2 regions of the Mesorhizobium sp. WSM4817 genome follow, and region 1 is predicted to be linked to the other one. Evidence: predicted binding sites of a transcription regulator. Region 1 holds the regulator's gene; the other holds the start of a gene.
The links. The regulator PhoB, encoded in region 1, activates phosphate uptake and scavenging genes when phosphate is short. The targets are predictions, from matches to a motif close to TGTCATNNANCTGTCAT.

Region 1 (11,048 bases):
AACAGACTTCTGGGCGAGTGAAGCAGATTTCCGGGCAAGTGAAACAGATTTCTGGTCACGTCCGAGACAGTGAAGTGGATCGACATGTGTTCGGTCTCCTTTGACCATCCAGCGCCCAGGGATCGGGATCGATCTCCGCTCCGCTGCCTTCGGTTCGGAAAGGACCATGCGCCAAATCAAAACGCTACAGCGTGTGTTGTGCGTCCAAAGCGACGCGCGGCGCTGCAATGGCTGTTTAACGTCGAAGGCCGGATAAGGTTCAACGCGGCTGGCGGTAACGCCGATCAGGCAGCCGAAACCCACCAGGTCGGCTCATGCTCTCGGCCTGCGCGTCTGACCGAACCGCTGCGGCAGCTGCGCAGCAACGTTTTCAAGGCGGCCGGCTGGCTATTCGCAGACCATGCGGACCCGTTTTCCGGGTTGGCTGACGTTCCTGCAGGTGAGCGGTTTCGCCGGCTCGGATGACGGCGTCGGCGGCTGTTTGGCAATCCTGGCGATTTTCCTTCTCGGCGCCGCGGAGGTGTCGATTTTGCGGGCCGCCGCTGTTTCAGGCGTTTCGGGCGCCGCAGGAAAGATATCGGTCTGCAGCAACTGAGGCCGTTCGGCTTGCGCCTGCTGCGGCGGCCGGTCCCAGAACCGCCGGACATCGAGCGGCCTTGGAATGACGACGGTGCCGTCGTAGCTGCGCGAGCAGCCGCCCCCTAGCAGCAGCATCGGGCACACGAAAAAAGGCAGGATCCGTCGCAACATCGGCAACACCCTTGCGGGATCTATAACGCGGCTTCGGTTCTACCGACAACCGTCGGAATACACTGCGGGCAAGGCTAGCGCATGACCCGGAGAATCGGAATCGATTTCGCTGGGGATCATGCGCAAAAATCAAAGTGCCGCAGCGTCCCTGGCGCGACTTTGGCGCGATTGGGGGTCGGGCATGGACGATTGCCTGCCCAAGCCCATCAGCCCTAAGCCCATTAGCCAAGGGGCGCCTTGCTCGAAAAGGTCCGCGGACGGGGAAATCCAGCGCGGGATAGCCACGTCGGCCTATCGGGTCCAGCCGATTCGGCGACGCTTTGCGACAAGACTATGGTGCGATCGCACCATACCAAAGCATGCGTCCGGTTGGAACAATAAGCGCATTCGAGTTCCGCTCCTCCAGTTACGGGCGGGAGCAGCGACCGCCGGCAAGAAGCAGGGTCAGATTTACCCCAACGGACCTGCTTCGGCGATGGCACGGCCGTGACCTCCTTGGCCGCATGCAACGCGCTCCCGCCCGGATTTTCTTTTTCGGCGCCAATTGTTCGCCCGTCCAGGCAAATGCCGGCCGCAATTCGCGCAAGCTGCTGATTCCAGCGGCAAACCACGGCTGTACCGGCAAGACCCGCGGCCCTTCCTTTTGACAGGGCTGTGCGGCGGTTACCGGGCTGACATCAAACTGTCATGTGACTGTAATAATCGGGGGCTATGGCCTCAGCGGGCGCCGAAGGAATGGCGCCCAGAGACCATTTTTCCGAACAGGAGCAGGCCACATGAAGAAATTCCTCCTTACGGCGTCGGCCGCGGCGCTTGCGCTCGCCGCGTCGGCTGGTTATGCCGCCGCGCGCGACCAGATTCAAATCGTCGGTTCGTCCACAGTGTTCCCCTTCACGACGGCTGTCGCTGAAAAGCTCGGCCAGAGCGGAAAGATCAAGACCCCGGTCGTCGAGTCGACTGGCACCGGCGGCGGCATGAAGCTGTTTTGCCAGGGCGTCGGCGAAAATACCGCCGACTTCACCAATGCCTCGCGCGCCATCAAGGATAGCGAGCTTAAAACCTGCAAGGCAAACGGCGTGACGCCGGTCGAGATCAAGGTCGGCTTCGACGGCATCGTACTGGCCAACTCGAAGGCAGGGACTGTCGTCGATCTGACCAAGGAACAGGTTTTCAAGGCGCTCGCCAAGAACGTCGCTGTTGACGGCAAGGTCGTCCCCAACCCCTACAAGAACTGGTCGGATGTCGATGCATCGCTTCCCGCGACAAAGATCGAGGTGCTTGGCCCGCCGCCGACTTCCGGCACGCGCGATGCATTCGTCGAGCTCGTCATGGATGCGGCCTGCCAGGAAGAAGTGAAGGCGGCTAATGAAAAGGGCTGCGGCGAGATCCGCGAAGACGGCGCTTTTGTCGAGGCCGGCGAAAACGACAATCTGATCGTCCAGAAGCTGGAAGCCAACCCCAATGCCTTCGGCGTCTTTGGCTTCTCGTTCCTTGACCAGAACGCCGACAAGCTGCAGGGCCACAAGGTCGATGGCGTCGAGCCGACTTTCGAGAACATCGCATCCGGCGATTACGGCGTTTCCCGCTCGCTCTTTGTCTATGCCAAAAAAGAGCATGTCGGTGTCATCCCCGGCATGCAGGAGTTCATCGCCGAGTACACCTCGGATGCTGCATGGGGTCCTGATGGTTATCTGGCCGACAAGGGCCTGATCCCGCTGCCGGACGCCGAGCGCGCCAAGTCGGCCGAAAACGCCAAGGCCCTGAAGGGCATGGGCTCCTGATGTTTCGGGGTCCGAGCCTACCGCTCTGACCCCTCATATCCTAAAGCACAAAGCGCGGGACCATAGGTCCCGTGCTTTGAGCCGGTGAATGACCGGCGGTCGAGGGGACGTCCCGAATCATGGTCGGTTATCTCGTTGTTCTTCTGGTGGTTCTGGCCGCGGCGGCCTATTGGATCGGCCGGACCCGCGCCATTGCCAGTGTCAATGGCGACGTCGCGCGACTGCATTCGCTGCCTGGCCAGCATGGCATGTTTCTGGCGCTTTTTGCCGCCGGTCCCGCGCTGCTTGCGATCGTGTTGTGGTCGCTGGTAACGCCAGGAATTGAATCGTCGATCGTTACCGACCGCTTCTCCTCCGAGTTGTCGGGAATGGGCGTCCCGCAGGTCGAAGCTTTCATCCGCGACGCTCGCGCGATGGCCTTTGGCGGGCTTGTCGGCTTTGCCGATCCGACGAAAGAGGCGGCCGCCGCCCTCTACAAATCGGTCCATGCGACCAGCACCTGGATCATCTGGACCGTCGCACTCGTGCTTTCCGCGTCCGGATTTTACTGGGCCTATTCACGCATCGCACAGGCCTACCGGGCGCGCCACGTGGTCGAGCGCGTTCTTCGCGCTTTCTTGATCGCCTGTTCGGTGGTCGCGATCCTGACGACGATCGGCATCGTCCTGTCGCTGATCTTCGAGTCGCTGCGGTTCTTCCAACAGGTGCCGTTCTACAAGTTCCTGTTCGGCACGCATTGGTCGCCGCAGAGCGCCTTCACCGGCGCGGGAGCGGAGGCCGGGGCGGTCAACGAGGACATTTTTGGCATGGTGCCGCTCTTTGCCGGCACGTTGCTCATCACCTTCATCGCCATGCTGGTGGCTGCGCCTATCGGGCTGATGGCTGCGATCTACCTTTCGGATTACGCCTCCAAAAGCGTCCGCGCGGTCGCAAAGCCGGTTCTGGAAATCCTCGCCGGCATTCCGACCGTCGTCTACGGCTTCTTCGCCGCGCTGACGGTTGCGCCCTACTTCCGCGGTATCGGCGAAAGCCTGGGCCTCAACGTCGCGTCTGAATCCGCGCTCGCCGCAGGCGTGGTCATGGGTATCATGATCATTCCCTTCGTTTCCTCGCTTTCCGACGATGTGATCAACGCCGTTCCGCAATCCCTGAGAGACGGTTCTGCCGGCCTCGGCGCGACCAAGTCGGAAACCATCCGCAAGGTGGTCCTTCCCGCTGCCCTTCCGGGCATCGTTTCGGCGATGCTGCTTGCCGTCAGCCGCGCAATCGGCGAAACGATGATCGTGGTCATGGCGGCGGGGCTGGCGGCAAACCTCACGGCAAACCCGCTCGAAGCGGTCACCACCGTGACCGTGCAGATCGTGACACTGCTTGTGGGCGATCAGGAGTTCGACAGCGCCAAGACGCTTGCAGCCTTCGCACTCGGCCTGGTGCTGTTCTGCATCACGCTTACCCTCAACATCGTGGCTTTGCGCGTCGTCCAGAAATACCGAGAGCAATATGACTGATGCGATCTCGTCATTCGGCGCCGTCGGACGGCCGGTCAGCGTTCATACCGACGATGCCGCGAAGGCGCGGCTGAAGGGCCGCTACCGCACGGAAAAATGGTTCAAATGGCTTGGCGCTGCAGCTGTCGCGTTGGCCGGCTTGTTCCTTGTGCTGCTCCTGTCGACGATCGTCACGCAGGCGATTCCGGCGCTGCGGCAGAACTATGTGACGCTGCCGATCGATCTTTCAGCGGCCAAGGTCGACCCGGCGAAACTCGACGAAGTGAACTACGACGCCATCGCTCAGGAAGCGCTTACGGCAAAATTTCCGGATGTGAAGAGCCGCCAGGACAAGCGCCTTCTGCGCGGGCTGATTTCCACCGGCACAGGCGTGTTCCTGCGCAAGGATATTGCGGCTGATCCGGGGATGCTCGGAGGAACGGTGGACTATGCGGTTCCACTTGACGATTTTGCCGACCTCTATCTCAAGGGTTTGCTTGCCGACGTCGGTTCGGACGAAGCGATTTCGACAAGCGTCACGCCTTCGGAAACCAGCGGCGACATCGATCTGACCTTCGGCGACGATGCCATGCTGGCGCTGGCGCGCGGCCATGGTGCGACCGAGGGCGAAAACGGCATGTTTACGCTGACGAGCGGCGCGTCGTCGCTGCTGGTCGCGTTCAATGGCGGCACGGTCAAGCTGACCTCGCTGTCGTCTGCGGCCAACGGCACGGTGATCGCAAAAGGCACGGTGATCGAGGCGCTGGACAGCACGGCGCCCGCCGCGAGCGGCCAGGCATTCCTGCGCGTCATCGAGACGCCGGAAGCATCGCGAAAGATTTCGGACAAGGTGATCGTCTGGCTCGACACGCTGAAGAGCGCCGGCCTGATCGAAAGCCGGTTCAACTCGATCTTCTTCTTCACCGGCGCAAGCCGCGAGCCGGAATTGGCTGGTGTCTGGGGCGCGGTCGTCGGATCGTTCCTGACCATGATCGTAACCCTCGCAATCGCCTTCCCGATCGGCGTTTCAGCGGCGATCTATCTTGAGGAATTTGCGCCCAAGAACCGGCTGACGACGATGATCGAAGTGAATATCAACAATCTGGCGGCGGTGCCTTCGATCGTCTTCGGCCTGCTTGGACTTGCCGTATTCCTGAATTTCTTCGGCATGCCGCGCTCAGCCCCGGTGGTCGGCGGCATGGTGCTGGCGCTGATGACCCTGCCGATCATCATTATCGCCTCGCGCGCTTCGCTGCGCGCCGTGCCGCCTTCGATCCGCGAGGCGGCGCTTGGCATCGGAGCGTCCAAGGTCCAGACCGTATTCCATCACGTCCTGCCACTGGCGATGCCGGGCATCATGACCGGCACCATCCTCGGAATGGCGCATGCGCTCGGCGAAACCGCGCCGTTGCTGATGATCGGCATGGTCGCCTTCATCGTCGACATTCCCGGCGGCTTCACCGATCCCGCGACGATCCTGCCGGTGCAGATTTTCATGTGGGCGGATTTCCCGGAAGCGGGGTTCCAGCAGAAGACTTCGGCGGCGATTTTGATTTTGCTGGTGTTTTTGGTCATCATGAATGCCATCGCGGTGATACTGCGCAGGCGCTTCGAGCGGCGCTGGTAAGGAGTAGAGGATATGAACATCATGACGGAAGCCGGCGTCGAGCAGAAACTGAGCAGCGCAACCAACGCCCCTTCGATCAAGATGAAGGGCGAAAAGGTCTCTGTTCACTACGGCGAGAAGCGAGCTCTGTTCGACGTCGATCTCGATGTCCGCGAGCATCAGGTGACGGCGTTGATCGGGCCATCGGGCTGCGGCAAGTCGACGTTCCTGCGTTGCCTGAACCGAATGAACGACACCATCGATATCGCGCGGGTGAGCGGCAAGATCACGCTCGACGGCGAGGACGTCTACGATCCGAAAATCGATGTCGTCGAGCTGCGAGCTCGCGTCGGCATGGTATTCCAGAAGCCGAACCCGTTTCCGAAGTCGATCTACGAAAACGTCGCCTATGGTCCGCGCATTCACGGCCTGGCCAGGACCAAGGCCGAGTTGGACGGCATCGTCGAATCGAGCCTGAAGAAGGCCGGCCTGTTTAACGAGGTCAAGGATCGCCTACTCGAGTCGGGAACCGGTCTGTCCGGCGGACAGCAGCAGCGTCTGTGCATTGCGCGCGCCATCGCCGTGTCGCCGGAAGTGATCCTGATGGACGAGCCCTGTTCGGCGCTCGATCCAATCGCCACCGCCCGCGTCGAGGAACTGATCGACGAACTGCGCCAGAATTATACGATCGTCATCGTCACCCATTCGATGCAGCAGGCGGCGCGCGTGTCGCAACGCACGGCGATGTTCCATCTCGGGTATCTGGTCGAGGAGGGCGCGACCGACAAGATGTTCACCAACCCCGACGACAAGCGCACCCAGGACTACATCACCGGCCGGTTCGGCTGAGCGGTCCGGCGAATTTCGAACACGAGGACAGCACCATGGGTGAACACACCGTCGCATCTTTCGACGAGGAACTGGAGCACATCGACAGGCTGATCCGCGACATGGACGAGCTCGCCGCCGCAATGGTAGCGGCCTCGATCCGCGCGCTGCTTGCGTCGGACAATGCGATGGCGCAGCGCGTCGTCTCGGACGACGCCATCATGGATGCGCGGCAGCGCGAACTCGATGACAGCGCCATCACGCTGATCGCCAAGCGGCAGCCGATGGCGCAGGATCTGCGCGCCGTGGTTGGCGCAATCCGCATGGCGGGCGATCTCGAGCGCATCGGCGATCTGGCCAAGAACATAGCCAAGCGGGTCAGCGCAGTCGGGCAGAGCGCGACGCCGCGTAATCTGTCGCACGGTATCGACGCGATGGCGGACCTCGTTCTTGTGCAGCTGCGCGGCGTGGTCGAGCACTATGTGTCGCGCGATGCCGGCGCGTTGAAGGAACTGCGCGCCGACGACCAGAAGATCGACGTGAAATACACGGCGGTTTTTCGCGAGCTCCTGACCTACATGATGGAGGATCCGCGCAACATCACCGCGTGCACGCACCTTCTGTTCTGCGCCAAGAATCTCGAGCGTATCGGCGATCACGTCACCAACATCGCCGAAAACGCCTACTTTGTCGTGACCGGGCAGCAATTGCCGGCGGACCGCCCGAAGCTCGACGAAACGACGATGTCGGCGCCGGCGACATGACAGGAGTAACCGGCCGATGATCGCGCCGCGCATCATGGTGGTGGAGGATGAAGAGCCGCTGGGCGTCCTCCTCCGTTACAATCTTGAATCCGAAGGCTATCAGGTCGAGGTGGTGACGCGCGGCGACGAGGCCGAAATCCGGCTGCAGGAAAACGTGCCCGATCTTTTGGTGCTCGACTGGATGGTGCCGGCGGTTTCCGGCATCGAGCTTTGCCGGCGCCTTCGGGTGCGCCCCGAAACCGAGCGGCTGCCGATCATCATGCTGACCGCGCGCGGCGAGGAGAGCGACCGGGTGCGCGGCCTTTCGACCGGAGCCGACGACTATCTGGTCAAGCCGTTCTCGACACCGGAATTCATGGCCAGGGTCAAGGCGCTGCTGCGCCGCGCCAAGCCCGAAGTGCTGTCCAGCGTGCTCAAGGTCGGCGACATCATGCTCGATCGTGAATCGCACAGGGTCTATCGCAAGAAGAGCGAGATCCGGCTCGGGCCGACCGAATTCCGGCTGCTCGAATTCATGATGCGCCACCCGGGCCGGGTCTTCTCGCGCAGCCAGTTGCTCGACAATGTCTGGGGCGAGACGATCTACATCGACGAGCGCACGGTGGACGTCCATGTCGGCCGGTTGCGCAAGGCGGTCAACAATGGTCGCATGCCCGATGTCATCCGCACCATCCGCGGCGCGGGCTATGCGATCAGGGAAGACTAGGGGATGTGCTGATATTCAGGTGATGCCGGCCTGCGAACGGCTGATACCTGCGCTTACCTACAGCGCCGCGCACCCTGTTGGGCACGCAAAGGACGCTGTAGAACTTTGATTTTGCGCACGACCTTTCCGAAATCGATCTCGATTTCGGGGTCATGCGCGGGCTCACGTACCCAAAAGTACGCTCCGCTCCGGTTCTCGGAACCCACCATTCTCGACTCGGCCTGACCTGAATCTCAACACACCCCAAGTCGCGACCCGGGAATCCTTCAAGCCACGTTCTTTCCGACCGAGCCGGCTCGTGCCTGGATGCTCGGCGCGAAAATCTCCTGATCGACGAAGCTTAGCGCCCGCATGGCGCAGCCTTCGCGTATCAGCGGCAGCTCGTTCGGCTCGGTGTCGAAGGAAATCGAACCCGAATGCTGGCCGCCGGCGGTCTGGGCGATGGCCTCGCGCAGGGCCGGCTCGATCAGGTCGAAGGCGGCAGCGCTGGCGCCGACCATGGCCACCGGCGCCGGATCGATCAGCGCAAACAGGCTGCCGAGCCCGAAGCCGAGCGCCTCGCCGGCCTTGCGGTAGGCTTCGCGCTCCGGTCCGTCCATCTCGCGCGCCCGGGCCGCCAAGGCCCGCATGTCGGCGTCGCTGACATCGGCGACCGGCTCGGCGTTCTCGCTCAACAGCCTTGCGTTGCGCCAGATGGCGTAGTTGCCGGCATAAGCCTCGACGCAGCCGCGCCGCCCGCAGCGGCAAAGCGCGCCGCCCGGCCGATGGATCATGTGGCCGAATTCGCCGCCTGAGGAGTGGGTGCCGGTGAACAGCTCGCCCTTCAGCACCAGCCCCATACCGATGCCGTGCGAGAGCAGGATGGCGATGAAATCGTCGCGGTAGCGATCCGGGTGGCGCCAGCGCAGCGCCACGGCCATCATGTTGCAGTCGTTCTCCATGATGGCCGGGATGCCGAACTCGCGTTCCAGAATGTCGGCGAAGGCGATGTTCGTCTGCGGCGTGATCGGCGACCACAACATGGCGCGCGCGTGGGAATCGGTGATGCCCTGGATCGCCAGCGCGATGCGGGCGACGCTTTGGACATCGAGGTCGGGATCTTCGAGCCGGCGCCGGACGATGGCGACACATTCGTCGATCAGCGCGTCACGCGACATGGTCAGCGTGTCCAGCCGGCGCTGTTCCTCGGCGACCACTTGTCCGGCATAATCGATGACGGCGACCGACAGGAAATTCAGCGACAACACGACGGCCAACACCGCAGCGGCTTGCGGATTGAGGCTGAGGCCGACCTGCGGCCGGCCGCGTTTCAGCGAAACCGTCTCGCTCGCCTTGCTCTCGGCCAGGATGCCTTCCTGGATCAGGTCGGCAGAGATCGCCGATATGGTCGAATGGCTGAGGCCGGTGGTCGCGGCGATCTCGGTCCGCGACGGCTGGCCTGCCCGGCGCACGGCCGAAATCACCATCGCCCGGTTGCGCCGGCGCAGATCGTCATGACGGATTCCCACCGACATTTTTTGTTTCCTCCTCATTGCCGCGGCCGCTCATGAATCGGAAGCCGTCGGTATGTCGGACAAATACTGGCAGAAGCAAAAGGGGCTGTCATTATTTATTCCGAGCCTCGAAAAAATCTCGACAGGACGTCAAAATCCATCAGAAATGTGTTGACAGTGCTTCGGCCTTGGACCAGTATTTTTTCGAGGCTCGAAAAAAATAGAGCCTTTGTGCCGGCCTTCGGGCCAGTTGGTCGCGCCCTACGCGGCGCAGGGAGGAATATCATGAAGAGATTCGCAGCCGCCATTCTGGCGGGGGTCGCCATGTCGCTGACGCTCGCGTCGGCCGCGCAGGCCAAGGACAAGGTCATTGGCGTTTCGTGGTCGAACTTCCAGGAAGAGCGTTGGAAGACCGACGAAGCCGCCATGAAGGCGGCGATCGAGGCCGCCGGCGATAAATATATCTCCGCTGACGCACAGTCCAATCCCGGCAAGCAGCTGACCGACGTCGAAAGCCTGATCTCGCAGGGCGCCAACGCGCTGATTATCCTTGCGCAGGATGCCTCGGCCATCGGTCCGGCGGTGCAGAAGGCGCTGGACGAAGGCATTCCGGTCGTCGGCTATGACCGGCTGATCGAGAACAAGGACGTCTTCTATCTGACCTTCGACAACCAGGAAGTCGGCCGCATGCAGGCCCGCGAAGTGTTCAAGGTGGCGCCGGAAGGCAATTACGTCTTCATCAAGGGCTCGGGCGCCGACCCTAATGCCGATTTCCTGTTCGCCGGCTCCATGGAAGTGCTCAAGGATGCCATCGACAGCGGCAAGATCAAGAATGTCGGCGAGGCTTATACGGACGGCTGGCTTCCCGCCAACGCCCAGAAGAACATGGAACAGTTCCTGACCGCCAACGACAACAAGGTCGATGCGGTGGTTGCCGCCAATGACGGCACCGCCGGTGGCGTCGTCGCGGCGCTGACGGCGCAAGGCCTGGCCGGATCCGTCCCGGTTTCGGGCCAGGACGGCGACCATGCCGCGCTGAACCGTATCGCGCTCGGCACACAGACCGTATCGGTGTGGAAAGACGCGCGCGAGCTCGGCAAGAACGCCGCCGAGATCGCCTCGCAGCTGGCCGACGGCAAGCCGATGACAGACATTGCCGGTGTCAAGGATTTCACCACGCCGGGCGGCAATGTCGTCAAGTCGCTGTTCCTGACGCCGATTGCCATCACCAGGGACAATCTCAACGTCGTCATCGACGCCGGCTGGATCAAGCAGGAAGAGGTCTGCGCCGGCGTGGCGGCGGGCACCGTCCCGGTCTGCAACTGATCCGCCTTCGCCAAAAAACTTGAAACGCCGCGGCTTCACGCCGCGGCGTTTTTTCAAAAGAGTTGTTTTTCCGCGTCTCGCGGGTAATTTCTAAGCTGCTTCCGGCATCCGCGGCAGACGGCAACGGTGGGAGGACATCATGACCGACACGATTTCCAACACGCCGGTTGCTGACCGGGCGCGTGAATCCGAGCTCAGCCCCTTCGGCCGCTTCCTCAAGGCAACCGAGCTCGACATACGCATGCTCGGCATGGTCGGCGCGCTGCTGATCATCTGGGTTGGAATCCACATCCTGTCGGGTGGGCTT
Region 2 (11,048 bases), on a different contig from region 1:
GAGCACGCATCGCGGGCAACTCCGTTTCGGGGCTGCCGCACGGTATCGTTAATCGCTATTTCTTCAAGCTCGCTTCGATCAGCAGGTCGGCGTTGCGGGCCACGGACTTCGCCGGTCCGCCGGCCCCGAACAGTTGGCCACTGATGTAGGCGCCTTCGATCAGAAGCAGCAGCCCGTCGCCCAGCGTCTCGGCGTCGCCGGCACCCATCGCCGCCGCCATGGCGCGCAGGCGTCGGCGCAATTCCTGCTTGTTGGCCTCACTCACCACCCGGGCCGGATGGCCACGTTCGGGATATTCGACGGCCGCATTGGTCATGCCGCAGCCGCGATAGTCGGGCTTTTGCGTGCGCTTGCCGATGCGGGTCAGGAAGGCGGCGATCTGCGCGCGCGGATTGCCGGGATGGGCAGCCACCGCCGCGTCGAAGCGGGCCCAGAACTCGAGGTCGTATTGCCGCAGATAGGACGCGGCCAATTCGTCCTTGGAGGGAAAGCTGCGATAGAGGCTGGGCTTGGTGACGCCAGCGCGCCGCACGATCTCGTCGACGCCGATCGCCCTGATGCCTTGCCGGTAGAACAGGTCGCGGGCAACGCGAAGGATTTTTTCGCCCGCGCGGGGCCGCTCATCCGCTTTGATCGTTGGCTCAATGCTTTTCATTCTTGGACGTGCCGTTGCCTGCTTGACAATGTTACCGATCGGTACGTATGCTCCCATGCATTGAAACGTACCGGTCAGTAACATGATAGCTCGATCCCGCCCGTTTGGCCAGCGCTATGCTTTCGTCGTAGTGGCCGTCATTTTCCTGTGCCTGCTGATCGCGGCGGGCCTGCGGTCGGCGCCGGCCGTCATGATGCTGCCGCTGGAGGAGAGTTTCGGCTGGCGGCGCGATGTCGTCTCGCTCGCCGCGGCCATCGGCATCTTCCTCTACGGCCTGACCGGGCCGTTTGCCGCGGCACTGATGGAACGGATCGGGCTGCGCCGCACGCTGCTGGCGTCGCTGGTGCTGATGTCGGGCTCGACGGCGCTCAGCCTGTTGATGACCCAGCCCTGGCACCTGCTTCTCACATGGGGCGTATTCTCCGGCGTCGGTTCCGGCGCGGTCGCCACGGTGCTCGGCGCCACCATCGTCAATCGCTGGTTCAAGACCAATCGCGGCCTGGTGATGGGGCTGATGTCGGCCTCGGCCGCCACCGGCCTGCTGGTGTTCCTGCCGCTGCTCGCCGCGCTCGCGCAGTCGGGCGGCTGGAAGCCTGTCGCCATCGCCATTGCGGTCGCCACCGCCTGCCTGGTGCCGCTGGTCTGGCTGCTGGTGCCGGAACGGCCGTCCGCGATCGGCATGGTGCGCTACGGCGCGGACGTCGACGACGTGCCGCCGGTTCCGCCGGCCTCGCAGGGCAATTTCCTCACCCACACGCTCAGCACGCTGCGTCGTGCCGCCGGCACGCGGGTGTTCTGGTATCTGTTCGCCACTTTCTTCATCTGTGGCTTCACCACCAACGGACTGGTCGGAACGCACCTGATCGCGTTTTGCGGCGACATGGGCATCGGCCAGGTGCAAGCCGCCGGCCTGCTGTCGCTGATGGGCATCTTCGACCTGATCGGCACGACGCTGTCGGGCTGGCTCACCGACCGTTTCGACCCGCGCAAGCTGCTCGGCGTCTATTATGGCATCCGCGGCCTGTCGCTGATCTATCTGCCTTATTCCGGCTTTTCGTCGACCAGCCTGATCATCTTCGCCGTGCTCTACGGATTGGACTGGATCGCCACCGTGCCGCCGACGCTCAGGCTGTCGAACGAGGCGTTCGGCGACCGCAGCGGGCCGATCGTCTTCGGCTGGATCGTCGCCGGCCATCAGGTGGGTGCAGCGGCGGCCGCCTTCTTCGGCGGCACCATGCGTGAATTGCAGGGCAATTACGAACTTGCCTTCCTCATCGCCGGCATGACGGCAATAGCCGCAGCCTGCATCTCGCTGTTGATCAACACCAGCCGTCCGGCCTTCGAGCCGAACCCGCAGGCGGCTTGAGCTGTGACGGCCGAGCGCTAATCTCCCCCCTTGAGGGGGAGATGGCCGCGAAGCGGCCAGAGGGGGTCGGTCCGACCGGGCTCGGCCCCTTATCGCAGACGCAGGAGGTTGGCGCTCCACGCGACACGACCCCCTCTGTCGCCTTCGGCGACATCTCCCCCTCGAGGGGGGAGATTCGCCAGCCTGTTGATCGTCAGAAAACCTTCATGGTTTCGAGATGTGCGTGAAACATTGACGCTGGACCTTGGCGGCGATGTTTAAGCCATCCAGGAGACAGCCATGAACAAGATTTCGCGCCGCGCTTTTGTCACGTCGGCGAGCGCCGCCGGCCTCGTCGGCGTATCGGGCCTCGCGCTTCCCTATTATTCGCGCGCCAATCAGCGGCCCGCCTTCACCCATGGCATCCAGTCGGGCGATGTCGACGCAGCCAGTGGCGTGGTGTGGACGCGGACCGACCGCCCTTCGCGCGTCATGTTCGAAGTCTCGTCGACGGAGAATTTCGCCAATCCCTTGCGCCTTGCGCCGCTCGATACGTCGCCGGCCAGCGATTACACGGTAAAGCGGCTGCTCACCGACCTCACCTCCGACCAGGACATCTTCTACCGCATGGTCGCGGCCGATCTTGCCGACATCAACGCCGTCTCCGAGCCGATCGTCGGCCGCTTCCGCACGGCGCCGGCCTCGAAACGCGACATCCGCTTCGCCTGGTCGGGCGATACCGCCGGCCAGGGCTGGGGCATCGACGACACCGGCATGAAGACCTATGCCACGATCGGCAAGCATACGCCCGACTTCTTCCTGCATTCCGGCGACACCATCTATGCCGACGGCCCGATGAAGGACGAGGTCGAGCTGCCCGGCGGCAGCAAGTGGAAGAACAAGGTCCTCATCGACGAAAAGCGCAAGGTTGCCGAGACGCTGGACGAGTACCGCGGCCAGTGGAAGTACAACATGATGGATAAGAACGTGCTGGGGCTCAACGCCATCTGCCCGACCTTCTACCAGTGGGACGATCACGAGGTGGTCAACAACTGGTCGGATTCGAAGAACCTGAGCGCCGACGACCGCTACTCGGAAAAAAACATCCATGTGCTGGCGGCACGCGCGGCACGTGCCTTCCACGAGATGACGACGATCCGCTACGAGCCGTCGGAACCGGGCCGCGTCTATCGCAAGATCGCCTACGGGCCGCTGCTCGACGTGTTCTTCCTCGACATGCGCTCCTATCGCGGCGCCAACGGTCCTGGCATGCAGGATACGGTGACGCCGCAATCGCGCATCCTCGGCGAACAGCAGATGAAGTGGCTGAAGCGCGAACTGGCAAACTCCAACGCGACCTGGAAAATCATCGCCGCCGACATGCCGCTTGGTCTCGTCGTCTGGAACGACGCCACCAACAAGGCCGGCGCCGAGGCCGTCAGCAATGGCGACAATGGCCCGGCCAAGGGCCGCGAACTGGAAATTGCCGACCTCCTTCGCTACATAAAGAATGCCGGCATCACCAACACCGTCTGGCTGACCGCCGACGTGCACTACACGGCGGCGCATTACTACAATCCCGACAAGGCGCAGTTCCAGGACTTCAATCCGTTCTGGGAATTCGTCTCGGGTCCGCTCCATGCCGGCACCTATGGACCCAATGATTTCGACATGACCTTCGGCCCGGAGCTGAAATTCATCAAGGCGCCAACCGCCGAGCAGGGGCAGAACCTGCCACCCTCGGCCGGCCTGCAGTTCTTCGGCCTCGTCGACATCGATGGCGCCACTGAACAGATGACGGTACGGCTGATGGATCGCGACGACAATGAACTCTACAAGGTCACGCTCGACCCGGTGCATTCGGCGTGAGGGGACTGGGTTCAACAATGGCCAAAACGCAGGCGGGACAGCGCCCCCCTCTGTCCTGCCGGACATCTCCCCCACATGGGGGGAGATTGGCAGCTTGGGCGCTCCGCTCGCGCCTGCAACGTTGGAGGTTGGCGAAAGCGGCGGCGACGTCCGATCTCCCCCTTCGTGGGGGAGATGCCCGGCAGGGCAGAGGGGGGCGTGAAGGATCGCAGCGGAACGGTATCTCGGGATGACTACCGCCGTCGGCGGTCGTCAGTCTGGATAGCAAACGGTCGGAATATTGGGCCAAACAGCGCTGTCGCAGTTGGCGGCCTCCTGCCTTTGCTTGAAGGCGGCGCTGACCGGCCCGGTCACCACCGGGTCGACGCCATCGGGAGCGTCGGCAAACAACTGCTCCGCCGTTCGGGTGTCGGACGGCGGGGCAGGCTCCTTCGACGTCGCGGCCGACTGTGCCACGCCTGCCGCAAGCAGAACGGCGAGCGCAGCCCATGCAACGATTGGCCGGTATCTGATGCCCGTTTTGCTCATGAAATTTGAACTGTCCCGACCGTGAAAGGTTCCGCTTTGGTTAATAATTCAATTTCACACCAAGACGCTTAAGATTTGGTGACCATCTATTTGGTGGCACGCCTCCTCTTTCGCAATTGCGAAAAACCCTGTATGAGCCGCCCAACCGAAAGAGGCAGCGCCTTTTGGCCTGCTGCCTGCAACGCTCCCGAGACCACAACATGAAAATTCGTAATATCGCGATCATCGCGCACGTCGACCATGGGAAAACCACCCTCGTCGACCAGCTCCTGAAACAGTCCGGCTCGTTCCGCGACAACCAGCGCGTTGCCGAACGCGCCATGGATTCGAACGACCTCGAAAAGGAACGCGGCATCACCATCCTGGCCAAGGCGACCTCGGTCGACTGGAAGGACACCCGAATCAACATCGTCGACACCCCCGGCCACGCCGATTTCGGCGGTGAAGTCGAGCGCATCCTGTCGATGGTGGATTCAGCCATCGTGCTGGTCGACGCCGCCGAAGGGCCGATGCCGCAGACAAAATTCGTCGTCGGCAAGGCGCTCAAGGTCGGATTGAAGCCGATCGTCGTCATCAACAAGATCGACCGGCCGGACGCCCGCCACGTCGAGGTGGTCAACGAAGTGTTCGACTTGTTTGCAACGCTCGACGCGACCGACGAGCAGCTCGACTTCCCTATCCTTTACGGTTCGGGCCGCGACGGCTGGGTGTCGGAAAACCCCGAAGGTCCGAAGGACCAGGGTCTGGCGCCGCTGTTCGACCTCGTCATCAAGCATGTGCCGGCGCCGACCGTCCACCCCGGCCCGTTCCGGATGATCGGCACCATCCTGGAAGCCAATCCGTTCCTTGGCCGCATCATCACCGGCCGCATCGAATCCGGCACGCTGAAGTCCAACCAGGCGGTCAAGGTGCTGCATCATGACGGCACCCAGGTCGAAACCGGCCGTATCTCGAAGATCCTGGCTTTCCGCGGGCTCGAGCGCCAGCCGATCGACGAGGCGCAGGCGGGTGACATCGTCGCCATCGCCGGCCTGTCGAAGGGCACCGTCGCCGACACGTTCTGCGACCTGTCGGTGACCGAGCCGCTGCATGCGCAGCCGATCGATCCGCCGACCGTGACGATGTCGTTCCTCGTCAACGATAGCCCGCTGGCCGGCACCGAGGGCGACAAGGTGACCAGCCGCGTCATCCGCGACCGCCTGCTGCGCGAGGCCGAAGGCAATGTCGCGCTGAAAATCGAGGAATCGCCTGACAAGGATTCGTTTTTCGTCTCCGGCCGCGGCGAATTGCAGCTTGCCGTGCTGATCGAGACGATGCGCCGCGAAGGGTTCGAGATTGCCGTGTCGCGGCCGCGCGTCGTCATGCAGAAGGGCGAGAACGGCGAGTTGCTCGAGCCGGTCGAGGAAGTCGTCATCGACGTCGACGAAGAGCATGCCGGCGTCGTCGTGCAAAAAATGTCGGAGCGCAAGGCCGAGATGGTCGAATTGCGCGCGTCGGGCGGCAACCGCCAGCGTATCGTCTTCCACGCGCCGACGCGCGGCCTGATCGGCTACCAGTCGGAACTGCTGACCGACACCCGCGGCACAGCAGTCATGAACCGGCTGTTCCATGCCTACGAGCCTTACAAGGGCGAGCTGCCGGGCCGCACCAATGGCGTGCTGATCTCCAACGAGCAGGGTGAATCAGTGGCCTATGCGATGTGGAACCTGGAAGACCGCGGCCCGATGGTCATCGATCCGGGCGTCAAGGTCTATCAGGGCATGATCATCGGCATCCATTCACGCGACAACGACCTCGAAGTGAACGTGCTGAAGGGCAAGAAGCTGACCAACATCCGCGCTGCCGGCAAGGATGAGGCGGTGAAGCTGACGCCGCCGATCCGCATGACGCTGGAACGCGCGCTGGCCTGGATCCAGGACGACGAGCTGGTCGAAGTGACGCCGAAGACCATTCGTCTGCGCAAGCTCTATCTCGACCCGAACGAGCGCAAGCGTTTTGAGAAATCGGCGAAAGTGGTCGGCGCGGCGTAAGGCGACGTCTCATTGAAGGGGTCGGCGCTGCCCCTCATCCGCCTGCCGGCACCTTCTCCCCGTGAACGGGGAGAAGACCGCTGAGCGCACCCTCGGCGTTCATTTCTTGCAACGCTGGTAATTGGCGGAACCGTCGATGACAGCGCCCTTCTCCCCGTTGACGGGGAGAAGATGGCGGCAACCAGATGAGGGGCAGCGCCGACGCCTGTTCAGAGGGCAAAGTTCTCTGCAAGCTGCAGGGGGTGCCAAACCGCCGCTGATCCGGTATCCTTGGGCTCTCTGACGCTCGAAGGCACTCACATGCACGTCACCTCGCTTTTGATCTTCGCCGCCGCCCTTTTCGTCGCCGCGGGCTCGCCCGGCCCCTCGATTGCCGCCCTGGTGGCGCGGGTTATCGCAAAGGGCTTTCGCGACGTGTTTCCATTCCTGCTCGCCATGTGGATCGGCGAGGCCATCTGGCTGTCGCTGGCGGTGTTCGGGCTGGCGGTGGTGGCGCAGACCTTCCATCTTGCCTTCGTCGTGCTGAAATGGGTCGGCGTCGCCTATCTCGCCTACCTCGCCTGGAAGATGTGGACGGCCCCGGTCGAGGCGCGCGAAGGCGAGATGCCGCGCGAGGAGTCGGCCGTCAAACTGTTCTTTGCCGGCATGGCGGTGACGCTCGGCAATCCCAAGATCATGATGTTCTACCTGGCGCTGCTGCCGACCATCATCGATCTCGCCTCAGTGACGGTCGTCGGCTGGATCGAGCTGACGCTGACCATGGCCGTGGTTCTGGTCGCCATCGATCTGGCCTGGGTGCTGGCGGCAGCGCAGGCGCGAAAACTCTTGAAGAGCAGGCGGGCGATGAAGATCGCCAACCGCGTCAGCGCCACCACCATGGCCGGTGCCGCGGCGGCGATTGCGGCTCGATCCTGAGCCGGTGCGTCAGCCCATTTCGATGATCGGCGCGATCTCGACGCTGAAACCCGGGTCCTTCAGGATAGGACAATCCTTGGCCTTGGCGACGGCATCGTCGATGTCGTTCGCTTCGATGATTGTGTAACCAGCGGTCGGATTGCTGCCGCCATTGTTCTCGACTTTGCCGCCGGGCAGCACGGTCTTCGACATGCCGACCGGATTGCCACCGTCGACCACGGCCGAGCCAAGCTTGCCGTACCAGCCGTTCCAGGCATCCATCGCCGCTTGCCGTTCGGCGTCGTCGGTCGGCATCTTGCCGGAGCCGTGATAGACATAGAGAAATTTCGCCATGTTCTCCTCCGTTGATCTTCCGTTGATCGGCGGGCGTCAAACCGACATGCGGTCACGCCGCAGGACGATCATCGGACCAAACCGAAAAACAAGCAACGAGAATGCGAATCACTAATGTGAGGTCCGGTTGGCTCGCAACCGCCATGCTCTCACCGCGCCATCGCGTGGTATGTCGGTGAAGGCGCGCAGCTTCGTCTCATCGAAAGCGTAGGCCAAAAGCACATTGGGAACGAGGCCGAGCTTCTCCTCGCATTTGGCGAAATAGGCTTTCGTCGCTTCGCTCAGTTCCGCAGGCGCGAGGTCAAGTGCGATGATTTTGTCTTTTATGGCGGATTTTCTCCTCATTTTCGGTGACCCACCGGCGAATCCCGACATTTCGTCGCAAGCGGTCAAACCTTTGTCGCCAAATATCGGTCATCTGCTACCATAGTCGCAAAACATATGAGGGAGGGATTTAGCGACATGGCCGGCCTGAAATCTGCAAGCCAGTTGAAAAAGATAAGCACGGCCAAGGGCAGCGAGAAACCCGGCAGGCTTGCCGATTACCTGCTGGCCCGTGCGCCGGCCGAAGATGTCGCCGCCTATGAGGTCACCGCCCTCGAACGCGCCGCCGATCTCGCCGGACGCGCCGTCGCCAGGCACAAGAAGGGCGATTGCGTCGTCGCCATAGAGGTTGATTCCGGTGTCGTGCGCCAGGGCAGGCCGATGACGGTGATCACCGTCGTCAACGACAACATGCCGTTCCTGTTCGATTCCATCCTCGGCGAGATCACCGAGAGCGCTGGCGAACCGCTGCTGGTTACCCATCCGGTCATCGTCGTCAGGCACGACAAGAGCGGCGTCGACGAAATCCTCGGCGATGGCGGCTTCGCCAAGGGCGATCACAGTCATGAACGGCTGAGCGTCATCCACGTCCATATCGGCCGTGTTTCGTCCGAGCAGGCCGAGGCATTGGCTGACCGGCTGAAGAAAATATTGGGCCAGGTGCGCGCCGCCGTCACCGACTGGAAGCCGATGCTGGCCCGCCTCGACCAGGCAATCTCCGAGTTCCGCTACGCTCCGGTGCCGCTCGACAAGGCCAACGTCACCGAAGCGATCGCCCTCCTCGAATGGCTGCGCGACGACAATTTCACCTTCCTCGGCATGCGCGAGTTCAAATATACCGGCGGCGAGAAGAGCGGCACCCTGGAGCGCACCGAAAAGCCCGGCCTCGGCATCCTCTCCGATCCCGACGTGCTGGTGCTGCGGCGCGGCACCGAAGCGGTGTCGACGACGCCGGAAATCCGCGCCTTCCTGCACGGGCCGGAACCGCTGATCGTCACCAAGGCCAATGCCAAATCGTCGGTGCACCGCCGCATCTATCTCGATTACATCGGCGTCAAGACCTACACCGCCAAGGGCGTGCTTGCCGGCGAGCTGCGCATCGTCGGCCTGTTCACCTCGACTGCCTACACGCGCTCGGTGATGAAGATCCCCTATCTCAGGTCGAAAGCCGAAACCATCATCGCCAAATCCGGTTTCAACCCTGAAGACCACTCCGGCAAGGCACTGATCAACGTGCTTGAGAGCTATCCGCGCGACGAGCTGTTCCAGGTTCCGGTGCCGATCCTGCGCAAGCACGCCGAAGCCATTCTGGGGCTGATCGAGCGGCCGCGCGTCAGGGCGCTGGTGCGCGCCGATCAGTTCGACCGTTTCGTCTCGATCCTCGTTTTCGTGCCGCGCGACCGCTACGACAGCGTCGTGCGCGAGAAGATCGGCACCTATCTGAAGACGATGTTCCAGGGCCGGCTTTCGGCCTACTACCCAGCCTTCCCGGAAGGCGGGCTGGCTCGTGTCCACTTCATCATCGGCCGTTCCGGCGGCAGGACGCCGAAGGTCGACCAGGCGACGATCGAGGCAGCGATCCGCGCCATCGTGCGGACCTGGGACGACATTCTGCGCGAGACCGCCGAAGAGACCGGCGCCGATGCGGCGCTCACGGCGATCGCCTCGCGCTTCTCGGGAAGCTATCGCGACAGCTTCTCACCGGCGGAGGCGCTGGCCGATGCCGGGCGCATCGCCAGGATCAGCGCGGCCAATCCGATCGCCATCGACTATTATCGTCATGCCAACCAGGAACCGCATCAGGCGGCGCTGAAGATCTATCACCATGGCAGCCCGGTGGCGCTGTCGCGACGGGTGCCGGTGCTGGAGAACATCGGTTTCCGCGTTATCAGCGAGCGCACCTTCGAGGTCGGGGACGAGGCTTCCGACATGATCAATACTGATCAGCCGGGCATGGTCTTCATCCACGACATGGAACTCGAAAACAGCTACGGCAAGCCAATCGACCTTGGCGACCGCGGCGCGCTGTTCGAAGACGCGTTCCTTTCCGTCTGGCGCGGCGACATCGACAATGACGGCTATAACGGCCTTGCCCAGACCGCCGGCCTGTGGTCGGGCGAGATTTCCATCCTGCGCGCCTACGGCCGCTATCTGCAGCAGGCCGGCATCCCACAGAGCCAAGATTTCATTGCCGCCGCGCTCAACCGCTATCCGGAGATCGCGCGTGGCCTGCATGAGCTGTTCGTCGCCCGCCTCGGACCGACGGCGCAGACGGACGGGGCGGTCGCGGCCAGGCACCTCAAGGCCAAGATCAGGGATGCGCTGGAAGAGGTTCCCAACATCGACGACGACACCATCGTCCGTCGCTACCTCAACCTGATCGAAGCCTCGCTGCGCACCAATCATTTCGTTCCCGATCTGAAGGAGAAGGGCCAGTCGCTGGCGATCAAGCTCGATTCGCAAGCGGTCGACGGCCTGCCGGCGCCGCGGCCGTGGCGGGAGATCTTCGTCTACGGCTCCGAGGTCGAGGGCGTGCATCTGCGCTTCGGCCCGGTCGCGCGCGGCGGCCTGCGCTGGTCGGACCGCGCCCAGGACTACCGCACCGAGGTGCTCGGTTTGGTCAAGGCGCAGCAGGTCAAGAACGCGGTGATCGTGCCGGTTGGCGCCAAGGGCGGTTTCTATCCGAAGAAGCTGCCGATGGGCGCCGGCCGCGACGCCATCTTCGAAGCCGGCGCGTCCGCCTACAAGAATTACGTCTCCAGCCTGTTGTCGATCACCGACAATATCGGCCTGGACGGCGTCATTCCGCCGGCTGAGGTCGTGCGGCGCGACCAGGACGACCCCTATTTCGTCGTCGCCGCAGACAAGGGCACGGCGACCTTCTCCGACACCGCCAATGCCATCAGCGAGAAGCATGGCTTCTGGCTCGACGACGCCTTCGCCAGCGGCGGCTCGGCCGGCTACGACCACAAGAAGATGGGCATCACCGCCAAGGGCGCCTGGGAAGCGGTCAAGCGGCATTTCCGCGAGATGAACCGCGATATCCAGA

Region 2: a site for PhoB is predicted at 2,213-2,229, ahead of AC0L2K_RS00200 (alkaline phosphatase D family protein). Genes of this name have one in related genera too.

What each region holds. Positions count from the first base shown of each region.
Region 1 covers NZ_JBVVQQ010000018.1:129,752-140,799, forward strand. Annotated here, with positions in the region: gene AC0L2K_RS23330 (hypothetical protein) at 1-86, opposite strand, end outside; gene AC0L2K_RS23335 (hypothetical protein) at 388-714, opposite strand; gene AC0L2K_RS23340 (PstS family phosphate ABC transporter substrate-binding protein) at 1,527-2,531, shown strand; gene pstC (phosphate ABC transporter permease subunit PstC) at 2,651-4,039, shown strand; gene pstA (phosphate ABC transporter permease PstA) at 4,032-5,645, shown strand; gene pstB (phosphate ABC transporter ATP-binding protein PstB) at 5,658-6,473, shown strand; gene phoU (phosphate signaling complex protein PhoU) at 6,509-7,216, shown strand; gene phoB (phosphate regulon transcriptional regulator PhoB) at 7,233-7,922, shown strand; gene AC0L2K_RS23370 (ROK family protein) at 8,189-9,436, opposite strand; gene xylF (D-xylose ABC transporter substrate-binding protein) at 9,701-10,741, shown strand; gene AC0L2K_RS23380 (sugar ABC transporter permease) at 10,881-11,048, shown strand, end outside.
Region 2 covers NZ_JBVVQQ010000001.1:41,931-52,978, reverse strand. Annotated here, with positions in the region: gene AC0L2K_RS00215 (hypothetical protein) at 1-10, opposite strand, end outside; gene AC0L2K_RS00210 (TetR/AcrR family transcriptional regulator) at 56-655, opposite strand; gene AC0L2K_RS00205 (MFS transporter) at 738-2,021, shown strand; gene AC0L2K_RS00200 (alkaline phosphatase D family protein) at 2,301-3,869, shown strand; gene AC0L2K_RS00195 (hypothetical protein) at 4,122-4,397, opposite strand; gene typA (translational GTPase TypA) at 4,598-6,427, shown strand; gene AC0L2K_RS00185 (LysE family translocator) at 6,728-7,342, shown strand; gene AC0L2K_RS00180 (YciI family protein) at 7,352-7,675, opposite strand; partial or broken gene AC0L2K_RS00175 (peroxidase-related enzyme) at 7,835-8,002, opposite strand; gene AC0L2K_RS00170 (NAD-glutamate dehydrogenase) at 8,138-11,048, shown strand, end outside.